Regions from separate parts of the Lysinibacillus sp. DFXJR4 genome, predicted to be linked through region 2. Evidence: riboswitches for the same ligand, from Rfam matches in the RefSeq annotation. Region 2 holds a riboswitch; each other region holds the start of a gene.
What was found. A riboswitch is a leader RNA that binds a small molecule or an ion and turns the genes downstream of it on or off. The one in region 2 is predicted to bind cobalamin.

Region 1 (6,640 bases), on a different contig from region 2:
GGCTAAAGCCTAAATTAATTATTGTTGTGGATGCATTGGCGACAAGAGCTAGCAATCGATTATGTAAAACTATTCAATTAACAAACACCGGTATACATCCAGGTTCTGGCGTAGGGAATCAGCGTAAGGAGATTTCCTATGAAATGCTAGGGATTCCCGTAACAGCTATTGGTATCCCAACAGTTGTGGATGCGCCCGTATTAATAGCAGATGCTGTAGAGCTTATGATACGATCGATAGCTGCGCGGGTTGCAGAACGGAGTAAGCCATCATCCAAATTATCTTTGTCATCTTGGCAACCAGATATTAATAAAGAATTAGATATGTCTGTAGTCAAACCAATCTTTGGTGAGTGGGCTACTTGGTCAAAGGAGGAGCGTCAACAATTGTTTGAAGAGACGTTCGCAGGCTCACATACACAGCTAATGGTGACGCCAAAGGAAGCAGATTATTGGATAGATAACTATGCGAAACTTGTTTCATCTATGCTGATGAAATGGGCAAATAAACTCTAATTTTTTTCGTTCTAAAAGGTACACACCCTCCATACGATAAGGGGAGGAGGGTGTGACTTTGCTAAAAAAACTACAGTGGTCATTTGGTTTATTATTGTTCTTCTTCGTATTACCTGTCATTGCTGGGCAACTTCCGTTCAACAAGCAAGCATCGACTCCGATTAAACAACCCGAGGATAAGCAAGTCGTGTTTGCCGCTACGAATCTAGCTGAACAAAGTGCACTAGAGCAGACAAAAGAAACGAATCCTTTTAAAGTATTATTATTGTTTACACATTCTCAGGAATCCTATCAACCTATAGTGAAAGCTGTCAGCGGGAAAGCAGAAGTTTATGATGAGAAAACAAATATTTTTAATTTACAAGGTACTATTTCTAAGCACTTTAGTATGAATGGTATTCAAACAGATGTTTTAGATGTTGACGTTATGAAGGTAATGAAGCTTGAGGGAAAAACTTTTCCAGATGCTTACAATACGGTGCGTCCTTATTTATCTAAACGTTTGCAAGAGCAAACCTATGATTTGGTTATTGATTTGCATCGAGATTCTGCCAAGAAAAATGCTACAACGATCACACACAACAATGAGTCCTATGCGCGTATTGCCATCGTTGTAGGAGCAGAGCATAAAAATTATAGATGGAATACTGCTTATGCAGAAAGCTTATCAGCTGCTATGAATGAAATTGTGCCGAAAATTTCTAGAGGTGTAATCTCTAAAAGCGGTGATAATGTGGATGGACGCTATAACCAGGATTTGACAAAAGAAATGATTTTAATTGAACTAGGTGGAATAGATAATTCAGAAGAAGAATTGAATCGTACAATCGCTATAATTGGGAAAGCCATTGCGAAATCCTTTATTACAGAAAAACAGGAATTATAAAAGAGATTTAGCAGAATGATTCGCCTTCTTTTTACTAATGTTCAAGAAGGCGAAATCGTTTCTTGGACAAAGTGTCTCATTATAAAAAATTACCAAAAATTTTTATAGGGAAAAGCCTTTAAATTGTTTATTTCATGCCTTATAATTTTCGAGTTAGCTCTTACGATTAAGGCATATGCATTAGGCAAATACGCTTTTGAAGCATCTACCATTCATGGGGATGCTTTTTTGGAATGAATATACATATAGATGTACGATATGGTATTTTTGCATAAAAATAGACGAATAAAAATTTTGCGAATAGAGCACTTCTTATCAACTTTTAAAGTGCCTTATTCGTCATTATATAAGTGAACATACAAAAGGAGACGATGTTTGGATTTAATATACGGAAAAAGGTTTATAAATTATTGGGAGAAGGAATATTATGTCAGGCAAGTCATTCAATCATCGTTATATCCCTGGACTCGACGGGATTAGAGCATTAGCAGTACTAGCTGTTATTGCTTACCATTTTAATTTCAAATGGGCCAGTGGTGGATTTTTAGGAGTCGATATCTTTTTTGTTTTATCGGGGTATTTAATTACCTCAACTATTTTACCTTTAAAAGGAAATAAGTTAACTGTTGGATTAAAAAAGTTTTGGATAGGGCGATTTCGACGCTTACTTCCAGCTGCCTATGTCATGATTATTGTAACATTTGCATGGGCGACTCTATTTCATAAGGAGCTACTTCATACACTACGTGGTGATGCAATTTCCTCAATTTTTTATTCAAGTAATTGGTGGTTTATTTTTCACAAACTCTCCTATTTTGATAGTTTTGGTTCCCCTTCACCATTGAAGAATTTATGGTCGTTAGCCATTGAGGAACAATTTTATTTATTATGGCCAATCCTTTTAATGCTAGGGCTTTTTGTGGCCAAAAAGAAAAATAAGCTCGCCATTTTCGTTTTTTTGGGCGCACTCGGTTCTGCAATGCTAATGGCTATACTATATCAACCAGGTGCTGATCCCAGTCGTGTATACTATGGAACAGATACGCGTTCCTTTGAATTGCTAATAGGTTGCTGGTTAGCTCTTATCTGGCCGATGAAAAGACTTTCATCACAAAAAATCTCTACGGATCATGTCTACCAACTAAATAGTGTAAGCTTAGTAGCCTTTAGTATTTTCATTGTCAGTATTTTGTTTGTGGATGAATATCAATCTTTCCTATATCGAGGAGGGATGTTCGTATTTTGCTTAAATGCAGCCATCTTAATTGGTTGCATCTGTCACCCAGTTAGCTTTTTAGGAAAAATCCTTTCTTGGAAGCCTTTGCGTTGGATTGGGTCAAGATCGTACGGGATTTATCTATGGCATTATCCGATTATTGTGCTAGGTACTCCAGTGCGAGAAATAGGTAACCCAGCCTATTGGCGAGTTACTTTACAACTGCTGATTATCTTTACAATTGCAGAACTATCCTATCGTTTTATCGAAATGCCGATTCGTAAGGATGGGTTCCGCTGTTACTTTAGACAGTACTTTGTATTCAATAAACACAAATGGGGAAGCTTCACGCTTGCCAGGAAAATTTCAACCACGCTCATTCCACTTTTCCTCCTAGTATTTTTTACAGGAATGACAGGGGTTGTAGGCGAAGAAAAAATAGAATCGATTGAATCACGGCCAACGACTATTAAAATAGATGGTGGAACAGAGCAGCATTCAACCTATCATGATGCTGAAAAGGAGCAGGAAACATCTCAGCCAGGTTCGTTAAGTGATGAAGAAGAGGGTGTTGATTCAAATACGGATCAAAATGCAGTAGAGCCTGAGCAGGAGGAAAATGAGACAGAAGTTCATGAATCATATAGTGGAATATTAGCTATTGGCGATTCTGTAATGATAGATATTGCTCCGAGCTTACATAATATCTACCCCAGCATTACGATAGATGCAAAGATTGGTCGCCAAGTTTCACAAGCGGTTAAATTAGCTCCTAATTATGCAAGCTTTAATCAACCAGATAAAGCAGTCATCATTCAGCTTGGAACAAACGGGTATTTTACCAATACACAAATCGATACCCTTTTAAAGGCTTTTTCCAATGCTGATATTTATTTAGTAAATACGCGTGTACCACGTTCTTGGGAGGGGAAAGTCAATCAAGCATTGCAACAGAAAGCACAGGAATATGAAAATATTACTTTAATTGATTGGCATGCAACTGCAATTAACCATCCTGAGTTTTTCGCTCCAGACGGCGTACATTTAGAGCAAAAGGGGATTGCTTCTTTAACAAATCTAATTCAACAAGCTATAGATGCGATTCATTGATTCGTATAAAAATCATAAATAGCCGGCAACATTTTAAATGAGATAACTTTTTTACAAATATTTAAGTATGGTTGAAACCTTTTTAATGGTTGCCCGTATTACTAGTATACATTTTTAATGAATTGCACTTAAAAAGGAGAAAAACATTTTTGAACTATTGAACAAAACAATTACTTTTTGTCATGTACTTAATTACGATTGCTGATGCATACTACTCAACATTACTGATTGAACCAAAAGCGCCCCCACAGCATCAGACGATTAAAGCATCTGCAATGACAACCATTCAAGTACGGTAGCAAACCTTATAAAAAGAAACAAACAGCAAAAAGCCTGAAGACTTCTATACTTCAGCCTATCAAGCAATTGCTGCAGAGTACTAAGAATACAAAAGAAAAAATTTATAAAGCTAAGATGGATAGATTAAGTGAAAGACACAGCTATATACGGGACTCACCGCTTATTATTTATCACAATCACCGTATACGTTGCTGAAAACAGATGAAACAAAAAGCTGCCATTAACTGTGCAGCTTTTTGTTTTGCTTAATATTTAAATGGATAAACCCTTTTTGGATATGATTTGCCCGCTCACTCTCTATTATACGATTTATATTATCTATCTATTTGTGTTATCATTTTGCTTTTTAATAGGCATAGTAATATTGATACTAGACGTTTACTTCCTCTTTTAAAGCTTACTACTTCTATAAAGCATAATTCTTTTTGTTAAACTATTTTGAAAAATAGAAATATATGCTAGAATTAACATTAAGTGAATAACAATTGCAGTATAAAGGTGCTCTTTTAAGAGCTTAATAGGGAATTCGGTTTAAAGCCGAAGCTGTTTCCGCAACTGTAAGTGTAGATGACTACAGAAAATACCACTGTCGAACAAGGAAAAATGCCTTCAGTAGATGGGAAGGTTCTGAATAGGATACACGAGCCAGGAGACCTGCCTTTATTCCATCGTATTAACTCTCTTCGGAAGCTAGGAGAACTTACGGCAAATAGACGGACAGGCAAACTACGTTTTTGCGCCTTTTTTCTGTTTTCCATTAGATGCTTCCCCATTTTGGAGAAGCATCTTTTTATTTTCGAGTTAATTGCAAAAACATTCACGAAATAATAAAAATAGGAGGTTTTACAAATGGTTCGTTTCAAAAAATGGTGGCATTTAGTGTTAGTCCTACTTTTAGCATTTTCGCTCGTAACACCATCAGCCAGTGCAGCAGTATTACAGCCTGTAAGTCAAGAAGCACAATCAGCAGATTTTGATGTTCAGTTATCAGTAAAAGGTTTATGCGGTACTGGTTCATGCCATGAAATTTTAGAAGGAACAACAGTAAATGTTCAAGAAGGGACAACTGCACTAGAGCTTGTAGAGCAAGTATTAGATGCCGAGGGTATTCCTTATGTAGTAGTTTCTACTCAATATGGTCCATATCTTCAATCAATTGATGGACTTGCGGCAGGCAGTTTAAATGGTTGGGATGGCTGGGTCTACACTGTAAATGGATATAGCCCCAATTTTGGATTAGCTGAATATCAATTACAGGCTGATGATGTCGTTCATATTTATTACACTACATGGGCTAAATTAGAAACAGCAAGTGTAATTGCAGTAAATGATAACAATCCATCCGTTACGGTAAATTTAACTGGTGATTTATTTACGACACCAAACGGCTCTAATTTAGCAAACTGGACAATTAACACAGGGACAACAGCATTAACAGCTCAGTCAGTTACTATGAATGCAAACCAACAAGTTGTTATTACATTTGCAGGTCAAGCACAAGCAGGTACTATTACCATTACAGCCTCTGCTAATGCTTTATTCGGTAGTTCAGCAAGTGAGCCACTTGAAGTAAAAGTACAATAGCTAGATAAATGGATACTGACAAGATGAATTAATTCAGCTTGTCAGTATTTAATTATTTATAAAGGAAGTGAGTGTTTATATGACTATATGGAAAAAGCAGCTACATATAGCAGTTATTTTTATTTTAATCGTATCGCTATTTTCTCCAGTCACTGCAATTAAGGCACAGCATTTTGAAGGGGATTTACTCGATCCTACTCCAAACATCAATGATATTGAACCCGATGATTCAGAAGAGCAGGATAATGCTACAAAGTCTAAGAATGAAATAGATGTAGAGGATTTAACAGAACAGGAAAAAGCACCGCATACAGATGAAGAAGCTGAATTAGATGATCTTATACCATTAGAAGATGCAGCGGAACTAGCTCCATTAGTAGAGAATGCGCCCGTTGCAATTAGCGATATTCAGCTAAACACTGAGGAACCTTTACTATTATTAGTAGGAGAAACATTTCAACTTACTGCCACTAACGCAACAACAGATGATAGTGCCACAGTTACATGGTCTTCAAGCAACTCTGGAATTGCAACAGTTGACACAAATGGGAGCGTAATAGCTCAGGCAATTGGAGAGACAGTCATTACCGCCCAATTAGATGGTGGATCTAAAACAGTTATTGTATATGTTATTTCACCCGAAGCACGGAAGGCAATAGATTTTATTATCGCCCTACCTACAATCGAAAGAGCCGATGAAGCAACCTATCAGCTATTACAGCAAGCACGAGTACTAGATAGTAAAGTAAAAGCTCCGGCTCGTACTCTTTTAATCTCCGATAATAAACTACCTTATTTTTTTCAGTTACTAGAAAAAGAAATTGCCTATTTTAGATATTATATGCAAGATCCTAGCAACGCTTTACCTGCACCTGAAGATATAAACTTTTTAAGTGATGAATTGGATATGAAGTTAGATGCAGTTCGTGAAAGATATAATTCCCTGATTAAAACATCTGGTTATCGAGATCTAAAAAAAATAACAGATCCAGCAGATATACTAGTATTTAATCAAGAACTTGCAGCAAG
Region 2 (6,640 bases):
ACACAGTGGGTGTTTATTTAAGCGTTGTCCTTGAGGCAAAAAGCTTTGCAGATTTAATGGACCGTGTCGTAGCGGTTAAAACATTAATGGATGCTGACCAAGAACTAGTTAATCAACAGGAAGCGGACAAGGCTAGCTTAGAGCAACAAAAGGCAACATTAGATGAAAAACAAAAAGAGCTTCAAAAACAATTCCAAGAGCTTCAACAAAAGGAAAGTGAAATGGAAGTGAAAAAGGCTGAAAATGAAGCTAAATCACTTGCATTAAAAGCACAAATTGCAACGAAGCAAGAGGAAGAACGTTTAGAAGCGGAACGTAAAGCGGCAGAGGAAGAAGCAGCTCGTTTACGTGCACTTCAAGCAGCAACTCCGGCTGTACATGCTTCAAATAATGGGGGTAAAATTGTTTTCGGTTCAGGTGCAGGCACTGCATCTTCAGGTGATGCTATCTCAACGGCAAAGCAATTCTTAGGCCGTAGCTATGTTTGGGGTGGAAGTAACCCATCGACAGGATTTGACTGTTCAGGTCTTGTACAATGGTCTTACAAACAAGCAGGTGTATCTTTACCACGTACAGCATCACAACAATATTTAGCAACTCAACGTATTTCAGCAAATGAAGCACGTGTTGGTGACCTAGTATTCTTCAGCTATGGCTCTGGTGTAGCGCATGTAGGTATCTATTTAGGAAACAACACAATGATCGATGCTCAAAATAAGGGTGTTGTTGTTGAATCACTTGATTGGTGGAATCAGTATTTAGTTGGCTTCGGTCGAATTCAATAAGCTCAACTAATATATAGACGATTGAATGAACAAAAAGGTCATCTTTTATACAAAGATGGCCTTTTTTTTGATACATTATTTCCTCTCGATTAAATTTTAAAATTCAATTTGATAATACCAGTTTCTTTTAAAGCAACGAAGAAGATAATAACAAAGGGTCCTGCAAGTAAGCCTATTACACCAAATAATTGTAGACCAATAAACATAGCTATTAATGTTGGTAAAGTGGATAACCCAATATGGTCACCCATTAATTTAGGCTCGACTACTCGACGAATAATGAGTAAAATAGCTGCTAAGATGAATAATTTTACAGCGATAGATATATTTCCTATCAGCAGATGATACAGTGCCCATGGTGCCAAGATAATAATGGAGCCAAGGAAAGGTATAATGTCAATGACCCATATGATGATGGTCATTGTCACTGCGTATTTAGGCTGTATTAATAAAAGACCAATTAGTGTAACACCACCAATGATAAAACTAACAAATAAATGTGCCTTCATGTATCCAAAAATAGCATCCTTTAAGCGATTTAAAATAATCTTTAATTTGTTTGCAGTGCTAGGCTTCAAATATTTATAAGTGATCTGTTTTAATTTTGGCAAATCTAGCATAAATAGAAAGAGAGCGATCATGTATACGAGAAGACTAATGAATAGACTTGGAATTTCTGAAAAGAAGGCTGTAACTTTGGTATAATTAAAGAAATTCAAAAAAGATTCTTCAATTTTCTTAATGAAATCCATCGTTGTATTTTGAAGCGAGGCACTTACTTCAGGTGGAAAGTCTTCAGTGTATTTAGAAATGTTTTCTTGCATAGTAAGCCACATTTCTGATAGCTTTGAAATATAGTAGGGAGCTTGCTTTGAAACTAATATTATTTGAGACATAAGTTGTGTAATCGTAAAGTAACAAATAATAGAAATTAGAATAACACTCACTATGTAAATAAAAGCAACTGCAATCTTCCGTGACATTTTCCATTGCCGTTTAAAGAACATAACAATTGGCTCTAAAAAAAATGCGGTGGCTCCAGCTAAGATGATTGGTACGGAAACAGGAATAATAAAATATGCAGCTACGATTATAGAAATAATCATTATTAATCTAAATATCAGTTTCCTAGTATTTAATTTATTCATATATTCACCTTCTTTACGCAAATTAAGATAAGTGTACCATAAAAATTTTACGTTCTGACACAATAAAGGTAGGGATGAATGATGGAAAAAGAAATTTTGCAGCTTTTTAGTAATTTAACAGAGCGTGACCGTGAAATTCAATACGATTCTTACGAAGAATTGATGAAAATTATGCAAGAACCAGTTGATTGGACATATGCAGTTTGGGAACAACTTGTCCAAGCTCTTACATATAAAGATGGTCATATGCGCGCACTTGCAGCACAATTTTTATGCGCATTAGCAGCTAAAAGTGATCCAGAAGAAAGAGTATTGGAGGACTTTTTAAAGATTTGGGCTGTGACATATGATGAAAATACTGCAACGGCAAGAAATACTCTACAGGCCATCTGGAAAATAGGTTTAGCAGGGCAGGTACAACGGGATTTAGTTATTTCTTATTTGGCTAAAAGATTTCAGACATGTCTAGATGAAAAACATCCAACATTAATACGTTATGATATTGTAGTATCTTTTAAGAAATTATATGATGCTACGAATAATTCAAAGGTGCTAGACATTGTGAAACGTTTAATTGAGGAAGAGCAAGATATGAAATACAAAAAGAAATATAGGGCAGCCATTCGTTAAAAATAATGGAATGGCTTTTTTTAATGCAAATCCTTTTATGAATAGAAAAAAGTTTACTATAATATAGGAAAAAAGTAAGGGGATTCATACATGAGTATTTATAATTATTTAGTAAAGAAGCCGAACGGTGAGATTTTATCAATGGAGACCTATCGAGGAAAGACGCTGTTAATTGTCAACACAGCTAATCAATGTCGTTTTACATATCAGTTCGAAGACTTGCAAAAAATGTACGATAAATATGGCAAGGAAAACTTTGTTGTGTTAGGCTTTCCTTGCGATCAATTTGGAAATCAAAACCCTGAAGATGGTGAGCAAACTACACAACTTTGTCAGGTTAACTATGGTGTAACATTCCCGATTTTTGAGGTAGTGCAGGTCAATGGTGATGCAACACATCCACTGTTTAATTATTTAAAGCATGAGGTCGATTACCGCGCATTTGGAAAAGCAAGCATGCAGGAAAAAATGCTAGCAGAATCAATAGTTCAAATAGCACCTCGTTTTTTAGAAGGACGTAATATCCGCTGGAATTTTACAAAATTCTTAATCGATGCAAATGGTAAAACAGTAGAACGCTTTGAGCCTACTGATTCTCAGCTTGATATCGAGCAGGCTATTGAAAAAATACTATAAATTTCTAGTACAACTATAAAACTTTTATCTTTATAGTTTTTCATAATAATATGTGATAAACTGCTTTATAAGTGAATAGCTCTTGCAGGATAAGGGTACTAAGATAGTATAATCGGGAATTCGGTGAAAATCCGAAGCTGTTTCCGCAACTGTAAGTACAGGAATCATAATCGGAGACCACTGTCAATTTGATGGGAAGGTTTTATGACATACATTACATTAAGTGATGTACACTGTACAAGCCAGGAGACCGACCTTTATTTGAACGTATAAATACTCTTCGGAAGCTAGGAGGATATATGGCAAATACGTAGTCTCTTTCGTATCTATATACGATTCTAATTATGTTATTTTCGTCGTTCCTTACGAGTAGGAACGGCGTTTTTTATTTTAATTCAGCCCCTTATATGGGTAGGATAGAGGTTTTTTTTCCTATCAGTGGGCGTTTTATATGCCTTTGAATCAAGAAAAATCCAGACGCAATTACGTTGGGGCAAAATTGATTGTGTAAAGAAAGTGAGGATTTAGAGTTGAAAAAAGATGCGCGTTATTCTTGTTATCCATTTATGCGTGAAAAAGCATATACAGTGGATTTTGAAATACGAACAGATAGCCTTACTACACATATAGGTATGGCTTTGACAGCAGTAAAAAAAGAGGCAGTTGAGGTTGTTGCACAAGATCTCTATACAATCCTACCAATGGCCTACCATGTTAATGGCTCGGTTCGAGGTAAATTAGCGGTCAGTGAAGAGGATTTAGCATGGATAAGTGCTCGCTATGATTTTTATGTTAGTTATGTGAAAGAGGAGATTCAGAGCTTTGTATTACCTCAAGGAACAGAGGCTGCTACTGCATTACATGTATGTCGTAGTGAGGCAAAAAAATCTTATCGTATTTTGCATAAGGTATCTGACGAAAAGGAAGTACCGACAATTCTTTTTGATTATTTAGGACTACTAGCCAATGTATTTTTTGTGATGGCTGTTTATATGAATAAGCAAGCAGGGATTGCTGAAATTCCGTTTGTAAGCAAGTCATACCCTATGAAAAAGAAAAAAGGAGAATAAATAAAATGAAGAAAATGTTGAAGCTTCAATGGCTTTCAGTAATGATGCTGTCGCTCATATTAGTAGGTTGTGGTGCGAAGGATGAAGCAACTACTAAAGAAGATATTACTAAGGAAGATCAAATCGAAAAAGCAAGCTATAAAGTGAAGGATGACCGTGGTATAGAGGTTGAGTTTGATGAAGTACCTAAAACAATTATTTCATTACAACCAAGCAATACAGAAATTTTATTTGCTTTAGGTGTTGGCAATCAAATTGTTGGGGCAACTGACTATGATACGTATCCGGAAGAGGCACAAAAAATTGAACGTGTTTCTAATTCTGTTACGTTTAATAGTGAGCGTATTTTAGCTTTGAAGCCAGATGTGGTCATTGCTTATACAACAGGAAAAGATGAAGATAACTTAAATGCTCTAAAAAGTCTTGAAGATGCAGGTGTAAAAGTATTTGCCATTCAATCTGCAGCTTCATTTGATGATGTATATGAAGATATTGAACAGATAGCAACGGTTATGGGAATTGAAGATAAAGGTGCAAAATTAAACGAGGATATAAAATCAAAAATTGCTGAGGTACAAGCAAAAGTTAAAGATGTAAAAGCACCAAAAAATATCTACTTAGAAATTAGCCCAAAACCAGACATCTATACAGCGGGCTCTGGTACATTCCAACAAGAAATTCTAAATATTGCCAATGTAAGCAATGTATTTGCTGAACTCCAAGGCTGGAAAAAAGTAACCGAAGAAGATGTTATTGCGAAAAATCCAGAAGTTATTTTAACTACGGTAGGCTATACAAAAGACCCAGAAGCAGAAATTCTTACGCGTGATGGGTGGAATTCTATCACAGCTATTCAAAACAAAGCAGTTTATTATATAGATAATGATATTACAAACCGCCCTGGCCCTCGTATTGGTGAAGCTGTTGAGCTAGTAGCAAAGGCTGTTTATCCTGAATTATTTAAATAAAACACAAAACCTGCAAGCTGTCCAAAATAAGGGCAGCTTTTTTGTATTTTTTAACCTAATTTTAACCTTCAGATTGTATTTTGAAGGAGAGGGTTTTTTAACTTCTTTCAGCAGAAGTCTCCCACCTCTATAGGTGGTGAGATGAATGCGAATTTAAGCTACTTTTCAGAGGGTGTCCAAACACCTGCTGAAAGAAGTTAAAGCCTCCGGCGGATGTCACGGAATCGAAAAGGAGTTCTTTGTGTAAACACAATGCCGATTCCAGACACAATTATACCGAGGCATAATTGATCACGAAAATCTGTGATTGACCTTCTTATTTCTTCAATAGAATGTGAGGTGAATAGTAATGATGTTTCCACCACCATCATTTCCCACTCGTACGGGCGATAAATTACCTACAGGTAGATAATTTGTTTAAAGGTCTGGCTTATAAAGCCAGGCCTCAATCTTTTAAAATTTTAACAGGGAAGGCTGTTTAATATGCTTGAACCAGTGTATGAGTTAGAAGATGTAACTTTCTACTACAAAAAAGGAAGGTACAAAGCTAATGATGGCATTTCACTGACCATATATAAAGGAGAAATCATTGGAATTCTAGGACCAAATGGTGCAGGAAAAACAACATTGATAAAGCAGATGATTGGTCACTTAGCACCTACAGTAGGATCAGTGAAATTTCAGCGACAGGAAGTGTCTAGAAATACAAAGGATGTCGTTAAGCAAATCGCTTATTATTCACAAGAGACTTTTGCTTTATCATTTTTAAAAACATGGGAAGCCATTTATTTTACGGGAAGGTTAAAGGGGTTATCTAAAAAAGAAGCAAAGCAGCAGACGGATAACATCCTGCTACGTTTAGGAATGGAGGCATATCGAAATAAATTGGTATCTAAACTTTCTGGAGGGCAAAGAAGACTTATTAGCCTAGGAACGACTTTGATTGGGCAGGCATCAGTCATAATTCTAGATGAACCTACAAATGAGCTAGATCCATTAAAGCGGAAATTAGTATGGGAAATTATCCGTGAGCTTAATTACAAGGGTACAACGATTATTTTAGTGACTCACAATATTTTAGAAGCAGAAAAAGTTGTACATCGTGTAGCTGTTATAGATAACGGAAAGCTTTTAGCAATTGACCATGTAGAAAAACTGAAGAGAAGGGTGGATCAAAGAATGCGTTTAGAAATTTATGCGCATGAAGCTTCTTTTCAAAAGATCCAAGATCGCCTTGAGGGTTTTGGAAAAGTTGAATTAGTGGAGGATGCTAAGCTCACAATGCTTATAGAAAAACATTCTATTCGTCCTGTTATTGATTTGATACAAGACGAGGCATTGAACATTAGCCAATATTCACTGCTACCGCCAAGCTTAGAGGATGTCTATTCTATGCTTCAAGA
Region 3 (6,640 bases), on a different contig from region 2:
AAAATAGTGCGATTTCCGTTTTCTAATTTCGCTAAATATTGCAAAACTTGTGCAGCATAATAATTATCGAGTCCTGCGGTTGGCTCGTCTAATAGTAATACAGATGGCTCCATTGCTAGTACGCCTGCCATGGCTACCCGTTTTTTTTGACCCACACTTAAAAAATGTATTGGTTTATCGAGTAATGCTTCCACCTCTGTTTGTGCAACTGCCCAAGCCATTTTTTCTTCTATTTTTGTAGTTGTCCAGCCAAGGTTCAAAGGTCCAAATGCAATATCCTGCTTTACTGTACCAGAAAACAGCTGATTGTCTGCATCCTGAAATACAATGCCAACCTGTTGACGTAATTCTTTTAATGCTTTTCTACTATAATGTAGCTGCTTGCCACAAAAGGCTATCGTTCCAGTAGTTGGTTTAAGAATGCCATTGAGATGCTGAAATAATGTAGATTTTCCCGCTCCATTATGACCAAGTAAGGCAATTTTTTTGCCCTTCGGAATTTGGAGTGTAATATCTGTTAGGGCATGTGTTCCATCTGCATAGGCATAAGAAAGCTGATTTAGTTCAAAGTAAAAGTCTGTCGTCATTAGAAAAACCCTCCGTACACGATGAGGAATAGTAAGATAGCTGCAATACCTAGCCAGTTTTTCATGCTATAGGTTGCATTTTCCTGCCAATAGACCGTTTCGCCACCTCGTGCTTGCATGGCATTATTAAGTTCGCGGCTTCGTTGGAACATTTCAGCAAATAATGCAGCAATAAGCATAGATATAGAGCGTAGCCACTGGGCAGGTGAATGATAACCAAGTCGTGCCTGCTGAGCAAGATGAATTTTTTGCATACTGTCTAAAAAAATAAAAATAAATCGGTATGTTAATTCCACTAGTTCAACAAACAAGGCAGGAATTCTACATTGTCGTAACACATGACAAATAGACTGTACAGATGTTGTTAGGATTAAAAAATATAAACAACTGACACTGCCAAGAACGATGAAAAAAAGTTGCTTTGCTGTAACTAAGCTTGCATTGCCAACAAAAATTGTCCAATCATTGAAAGAAAATGCCCAAATATGTGCAGGTAATTCGTTAGCCGCCGGAGCTATTGAAATTAGAATAGATAGTAAGCTAGATAGTAAAAAAAATCCGGGTAACAATAATAGTTTTAAATAATATTTCACAGGGATTTTAGCGCCTATAATGATAAAAGCACTCATTACAATAAATGTAATGAGTGAAATTCGTTCATCTCTCATGATAAGCGACAATAATAATAGTCCAAAAGAAAACAACATTTTTTCTAGCGGATGAACAGACGCTAGCTTATTCATATATGCATACTTATCAATGAGTAACATACTTAACCTTCTTTATGTTTGCCGCGCATTAAGCCAATAAAGTATCCGATAAATCCAGCACCTATTGCAGCTTGTAGTGCAAATAATAGGCTTTCAATTTCTCCACTTGGTGGTTCCCATATGCTTTCAAACCATGGTTCGTAGTCAGCATTTATTTCCCCGATTGCTGCCTCTGCTTCACCATCTGCACCTTCGAATTCTGCACCCTTTTGAATGAATAGAGGGATAATTGCTAATAACACAACGATAGCTAGCAGTAATAAGTTTTTTTTCATTCTAATGTGCCTCCTTTGTTGAAAAAACACGTAATGCTTTTAATTCGCTCACATTGTATTTTTTCAAGAAGTTCATCACAACTACGGTTAAAATCCCTTCACTAACAGCAAGAGGGATTTGTGTTAATGCAAAAATACCTGCAAATTTTGTGAATGACGCCATAAAGCCACCAACCTCAGAAGGAAAAGCAAGAGCTAATTGAACAGAAGTGACAATATATGTACCTAAGTCACCGAGCATAGCAGCTAAAAACACAGCTACAGAAAATGAAAGACCCATTTTTTGAGAGCCTTTAAATACATAATAAGCAATAATTGGACCAACTACTGCCATAGAAAAGGCATTTGCTCCTAAAGTTGTAAGCCCTCCATGCGCTAAAAGTAAAGCTTGGAATAATAATACAATTGTTCCGATTACACTCATTGCTAATGGACCAAAAAGAACTGTACCAAGTCCAACTCCTGTTGGATGCGAGCAGCTTCCAGTTACTGACGGAATTTTTAATGCTGATAAGACGAAGGCAAAGGCACCTGATAGTCCTAAAATCATTTTAGTTTCAGGGTTTGCATCGATCGTTTTACGAATTGAACGTAATCCTAAAATAATAAATGGAATAGATACAACCCACCAGAAAATGGCCCATTCAATTGGTAAAAAGCCCTCCATTATATGCATGGCGAATGCACGATTTGGCACAAATAAAAATGCCAATAAGAAATAACTAAGCTTCCAGCCTGAGAATTTCAAAATTTCTCCTCCTTACATATAGTTTTTGAATTAGCGTGCGAAAAATAAAAAACACTTCTCCTTAGGGAAAAGTGCATAGCTAAAACAAATAGAATTCGATTCTACTAAGCCGCACACCTATCCTCGTAGGTTGAAACGTTCACATTCTTTTCGGCAGGTCTCCTGGCTTTAGTTCCTCATTTTATAGGCCTTCCCATCCGTTGGACAGTGACATTCTCTATAAAACTCCCTAGTACAGTGGCGGGACCGCGCCGGACTTGAACCGGCTTCCCTTTTAAGCGAAATGATAAGCACTTCGCACCGAAAAAAGATGAAGTTGTGAGATTTCACGACAAAGTGTAACATAATTTTCCATCATGATGCTATCTTTTTTTAGAAAAAAATTTTTAAAATTGAGGTACAATCTAGAAAATTCTGATAAAATAAAAGAGAAATTTTTCTTTTTTCTACGAATTTTTTGATGAAATTTTAATGAAAATGTCACAATTTTAGAGAGAAATATTGAAATTTTAAAATTTTAAGATATGATAGAGACAGTTTTAAATTCATGTTAAACATACAAATTTGATATAAAAACATACATAAGTGCTTGAATATTTTCAAGATAATAGGGAAATTGGTGAAAGTCCAATACAGCCCCCGCTACTGTAATAGCTGATGAAATCGCAAATGCCACTAGTGCAAACTTGGGAAGGCGCGAAAGTAAATGGAAGCTTAAGTCAGGAAACCTGCTTATGGAATGATGCATGCAAACTTTTCGGAGGGAGAAGTTGAAGCAAAGGCGAATACCTATCTTATTCGACTTTATTTGGCTTCTACAAAACCTTTACTCTTCGATTAGAGTAAAGGTTTTTCTTGTTCCTAAACGTATTGAGGGGAGAACAACGATGACTACTTGGAATTTAGAGGGGATGCAGACACATCTTTTTATTTGCAATGGCAGTAGCTGTATGAAAAAAGAAGCAGAGGAAATTACGCAAGCCATTCGTGATGAGATACAGTTGCAGGCACTTGATAAAAAAATACATACAACCCGGACACGTTGTAATGGCAGATGTAAGGATGCATGTGTTGTCATTGCTTATCCGCAAGGGAATTGGTACCGTGTGCCAACAACTGAACATGCGAGGGCACTTGTGCAGGATTTACATCATGAGTCACTGCACCATGAACATGTTTTTACGCTTCGTGAGGGCACATTACAGCGCACAGCACAAACAACAGCCATTAAAGGCATCGAAAAGGTGAAAGAGGGGTAACAAAAATGGCGCAAAAAGGAAAGATTTTTGTAGTTGGCTTTGGGCCTGGTGATTTTAATCATATTACACATCGGGCTGTAGAGGCATTACAACAGAGTGATATGATCATAGGCTATAAAACATATGTAGAGCTAATTCAGGACTTAGTGAATGCAAAATCCATTGTTAGTACGGGTATGACGGAGGAAGTATCTCGTGCACAGGAAGCGGTACGCCAAGCAGAGGCTGGGAATATTGTTTCCGTTATTTCCAGCGGTGATTCTGGTGTATATGGAATGGCAGGTTTAGTGTATGAGGTATTAATCGAGCTTGGTTGGACGGAGGCAACTGGTGTAGAGGTAGAAATTGTTCCAGGTATTTCTGCTATCAACTCATGTGCAAGTTTACTAGGAGCGCCAATTATGCATGATGCTTGTACGATTAGTTTAAGTGACCACCTAACACCCTGGAATTTAATTGCGAAGCGTGTGGAAGCAGCAGCGATGGCGGATTTTGTGATTGCACTGTATAACCCAAAAAGTGGTCGACGTACAAGACAAATTGTGGAGGCCCAACGAATTTTATTAGAATATCGTTCACCTGATACACCAGTGGGACTTGTTAAAAGCGCTTATCGTGACCGTCAGGAGGTTACCATGACAACTTTAGCAGAAATGCTAGAGCATGATATTGGGATGCTGACAACGGTTATTATCGGAAATTCATCAACATTTTTCTATGATAATAAAATGATTACACCACGTGGCTATCAGCGTAAATACACACTTGGAGAGGAGAAGCAGCCATTACGTCCACACCAACGTTTAAGGGAAGAAAATGAACCATGGGCAATGAATCAAGAAACAGGGAAGGCACGCAATGACTTTGCGGCAGATCCCAACGCTAATCGCATCGAACCCAGTTTAGCCATTTCTCCTAATCCGAAACAAAAAAAAACTTCACTTGAGATGGCGACAGCAGCCTTAGCGATGGTCAACGGAACAAGTGAGGTAAAGGCAACACCCAAGCTTGTGCAACAAAAAATCGAATCTATCTTTGAGTTAGCTGTGAGCCCAGGAGTAGCCAATAAATTTTTCACCCCGCAACAGATGATGACGCTAGCAGAGGTTGTCGGGGAGGATGGAACGATGGAATACACGCCAGACCATCAAATCCATTTAAAAATTCCAACAACGGGGCCAGAAAAAATTACAGCAAAGCTACGTGAGGTTGGATTCTTACTGGCTCCGATTGGGGATGTACTATCATTAAAGGCTTGTGACTTCTGTTATGGGGAAAAGGCTGATTCGATTCCATATGCCGAGGAGATTCAGAAGCAGCTTGGCGGAATGTCTTTACCGAAAACGTTGAATATTGGCTTTAATGGCTGTGGTATGGCATGCTATCGAGCAGTATTTGATGATATTGGCATCGTTTATCGTAAAAGTAAGTTCGATGTTTTTATTGGGGCAAAGCCAGTTGGTCGTACAGCGCATGCTGCACAGCCAGTTGTAGAGGGACTAGAGCCTGAACAACTTATTCCGCTCATTACGGACATCATCGAAGAGTATAAAGCAAATGCCCATCCAAATGAACGTTTGTTTAAGTATTTTAAGCGTGTGAAAAAGATTCTACATTTTACGTATCAGGACATGTCTTCAAAAATAAAAGTAGAGCCCGCTCCATGCGGTGACTAGTGAGGAGTAATGAGATGAAAGCAATTTTATTTGTCGGCCACGGGAGCCGTTTAGCAGCAGGAAATGATGAGGTGCGTACATTTATCGAGCAAATGGCACCTCGTATTGATGATAGCTTCTTAGTAGAAACGTGTTTCTTGGAGTTTGCTTCTCCAAACATTGAAGAGGGTATAACAAACTGTGTCAAGAAGGGTGCAACAGAGGTGCATGTGATTCCAATCATTCTTCTTCATGCTGGACATTCAAAGCTACATATTCCGGCAGAAATTGAGCATGCGCGAGAACATTATCCACATATTACATTCACATATGGTCAAACAATCGGTGTCCATGAAGAGATATTTGCAATTTTAGAGGATCGTTTAGCTGAAATCGGCTTCAATGCTGAAGAGGAGCAACAGGATACAGCTATATTATTAATTGCACGAGGCGGCAGTGACCCATATGCAAATGGAGACTTTTATAAAATTACACGTCTGCTGTGGGAAAAATTGCCTGTGAAATATGTAGAAAGTGCCTTTATGGGGGTAACGGATCCTCGTGTCGAAGAGGGAATTGAGCGCTGTGTTAAGCTAGGTGCTAAAAAGATCATTATGCTTCCATACTTTTTATTCACGGGTATCCTAATGGAACGCATGAATGGTATGTGTCAACAATTTAACGACAAATTTCCAGAGTGTGATATTCAAATTGCTGACTATTTTGGGTATCATGAACGCTTGCAAAATGTGCTACTTGAGCGTATTGAGCAGGCTGTAAATGGGACATCAACAGGTATGCAGGATTTAGAAAACTATCGAGCTTATGCAGCAGTGCATGGTCATGCGCATCATCATCACCATCATGACCACGACCATGATCACGACCACCATGATCATCATCACGAACATGACCACCACCATGAAGAGGAGTCTGTGAAATGATTTTCATGTTAGCAGGGACAAGTGATGCCAGAAACTTAGCTCTTGAAATACAGTCAGCAGGCTATCAGGTAACAGCAACAGTTGTTACTGAGTCTGCAGCCTCTAGCCTTGCTGAGGTGGGTCTACCTCATTTAGTTGGACGGTTAACAGCTGAGGAAATGGCAGCAATTATGACAGAACAAGGCTATCGTTTAGTTGTAGATGCCTCTCATCCTTTTGCTGAGGAAGCTTCAAAAAATGCCATGGCAGCAGCGGAGCAAGCAAATATACCATATATTCGCTATGAACGCGCGCATGAACATTATTCTCATCCTCTTATAACAGTAGTAAAAGATTATGAGGAGGCTGCTCACTTAGCAGCAGAAAAACGTGGTGTCATAATGCTAACAACAGGCAGTAAAA

Region 1: another riboswitch for cobalamin. It lies ahead of AC2CGN_RS09020 (DUF4430 domain-containing protein); the one in region 2 lies ahead of AC2CGN_RS13935 (hypothetical protein).
Region 3: another riboswitch for cobalamin. It lies ahead of AC2CGN_RS13155 (energy-coupling factor ABC transporter permease); the one in region 2 lies ahead of AC2CGN_RS13935 (hypothetical protein).

The regions. Positions count from the first base shown of each region.
Region 1 is NZ_JBXUNW010000002.1:195,229-201,868, forward strand. Features, by position in the region: gene gpr (GPR endopeptidase) at 1-515, shown strand, start outside; gene spoIIP (stage II sporulation protein P) at 568-1,401, shown strand; gene AC2CGN_RS09015 (acyltransferase family protein) at 1,829-3,727, shown strand; cobalamin riboswitch at 4,507-4,703, shown strand; gene AC2CGN_RS09020 (DUF4430 domain-containing protein) at 4,877-5,611, shown strand; gene AC2CGN_RS09025 (S-layer homology domain-containing protein) at 5,691-6,640, shown strand, end outside.
Region 2 is NZ_JBXUNW010000006.1:3,691-10,330, reverse strand. Features, by position in the region: gene AC2CGN_RS13955 (C40 family peptidase) at 1-785, shown strand, start outside; gene ytvI (sporulation integral membrane protein YtvI) at 875-1,933, opposite strand; gene AC2CGN_RS13945 (hypothetical protein) at 2,015-2,563, shown strand; gene AC2CGN_RS13940 (glutathione peroxidase) at 2,654-3,199, shown strand; cobalamin riboswitch at 3,276-3,472, shown strand; gene AC2CGN_RS13935 (hypothetical protein) at 3,730-4,269, shown strand; gene AC2CGN_RS13930 (ABC transporter substrate-binding protein) at 4,275-5,237, shown strand; gene AC2CGN_RS13925 (ABC transporter ATP-binding protein) at 5,721-6,640, shown strand, end outside.
Region 3 is NZ_JBXUNW010000005.1:98,583-105,222, forward strand. Features, by position in the region: gene AC2CGN_RS13140 (energy-coupling factor ABC transporter ATP-binding protein) at 1-587, opposite strand, end outside; gene cbiQ (cobalt ECF transporter T component CbiQ) at 587-1,357, opposite strand; gene AC2CGN_RS13150 (energy-coupling factor ABC transporter substrate-binding protein) at 1,360-1,632, opposite strand; gene AC2CGN_RS13155 (energy-coupling factor ABC transporter permease) at 1,634-2,380, opposite strand; cobalamin riboswitch at 2,516-2,700, opposite strand; cobalamin riboswitch at 2,948-3,130, shown strand; gene AC2CGN_RS13160 ((2Fe-2S) ferredoxin domain-containing protein) at 3,268-3,639, shown strand; gene cobJ (precorrin-3B C(17)-methyltransferase) at 3,645-5,315, shown strand; gene AC2CGN_RS13170 (sirohydrochlorin chelatase) at 5,330-6,238, shown strand; gene cobK (precorrin-6A reductase) at 6,235-6,640, shown strand, end outside.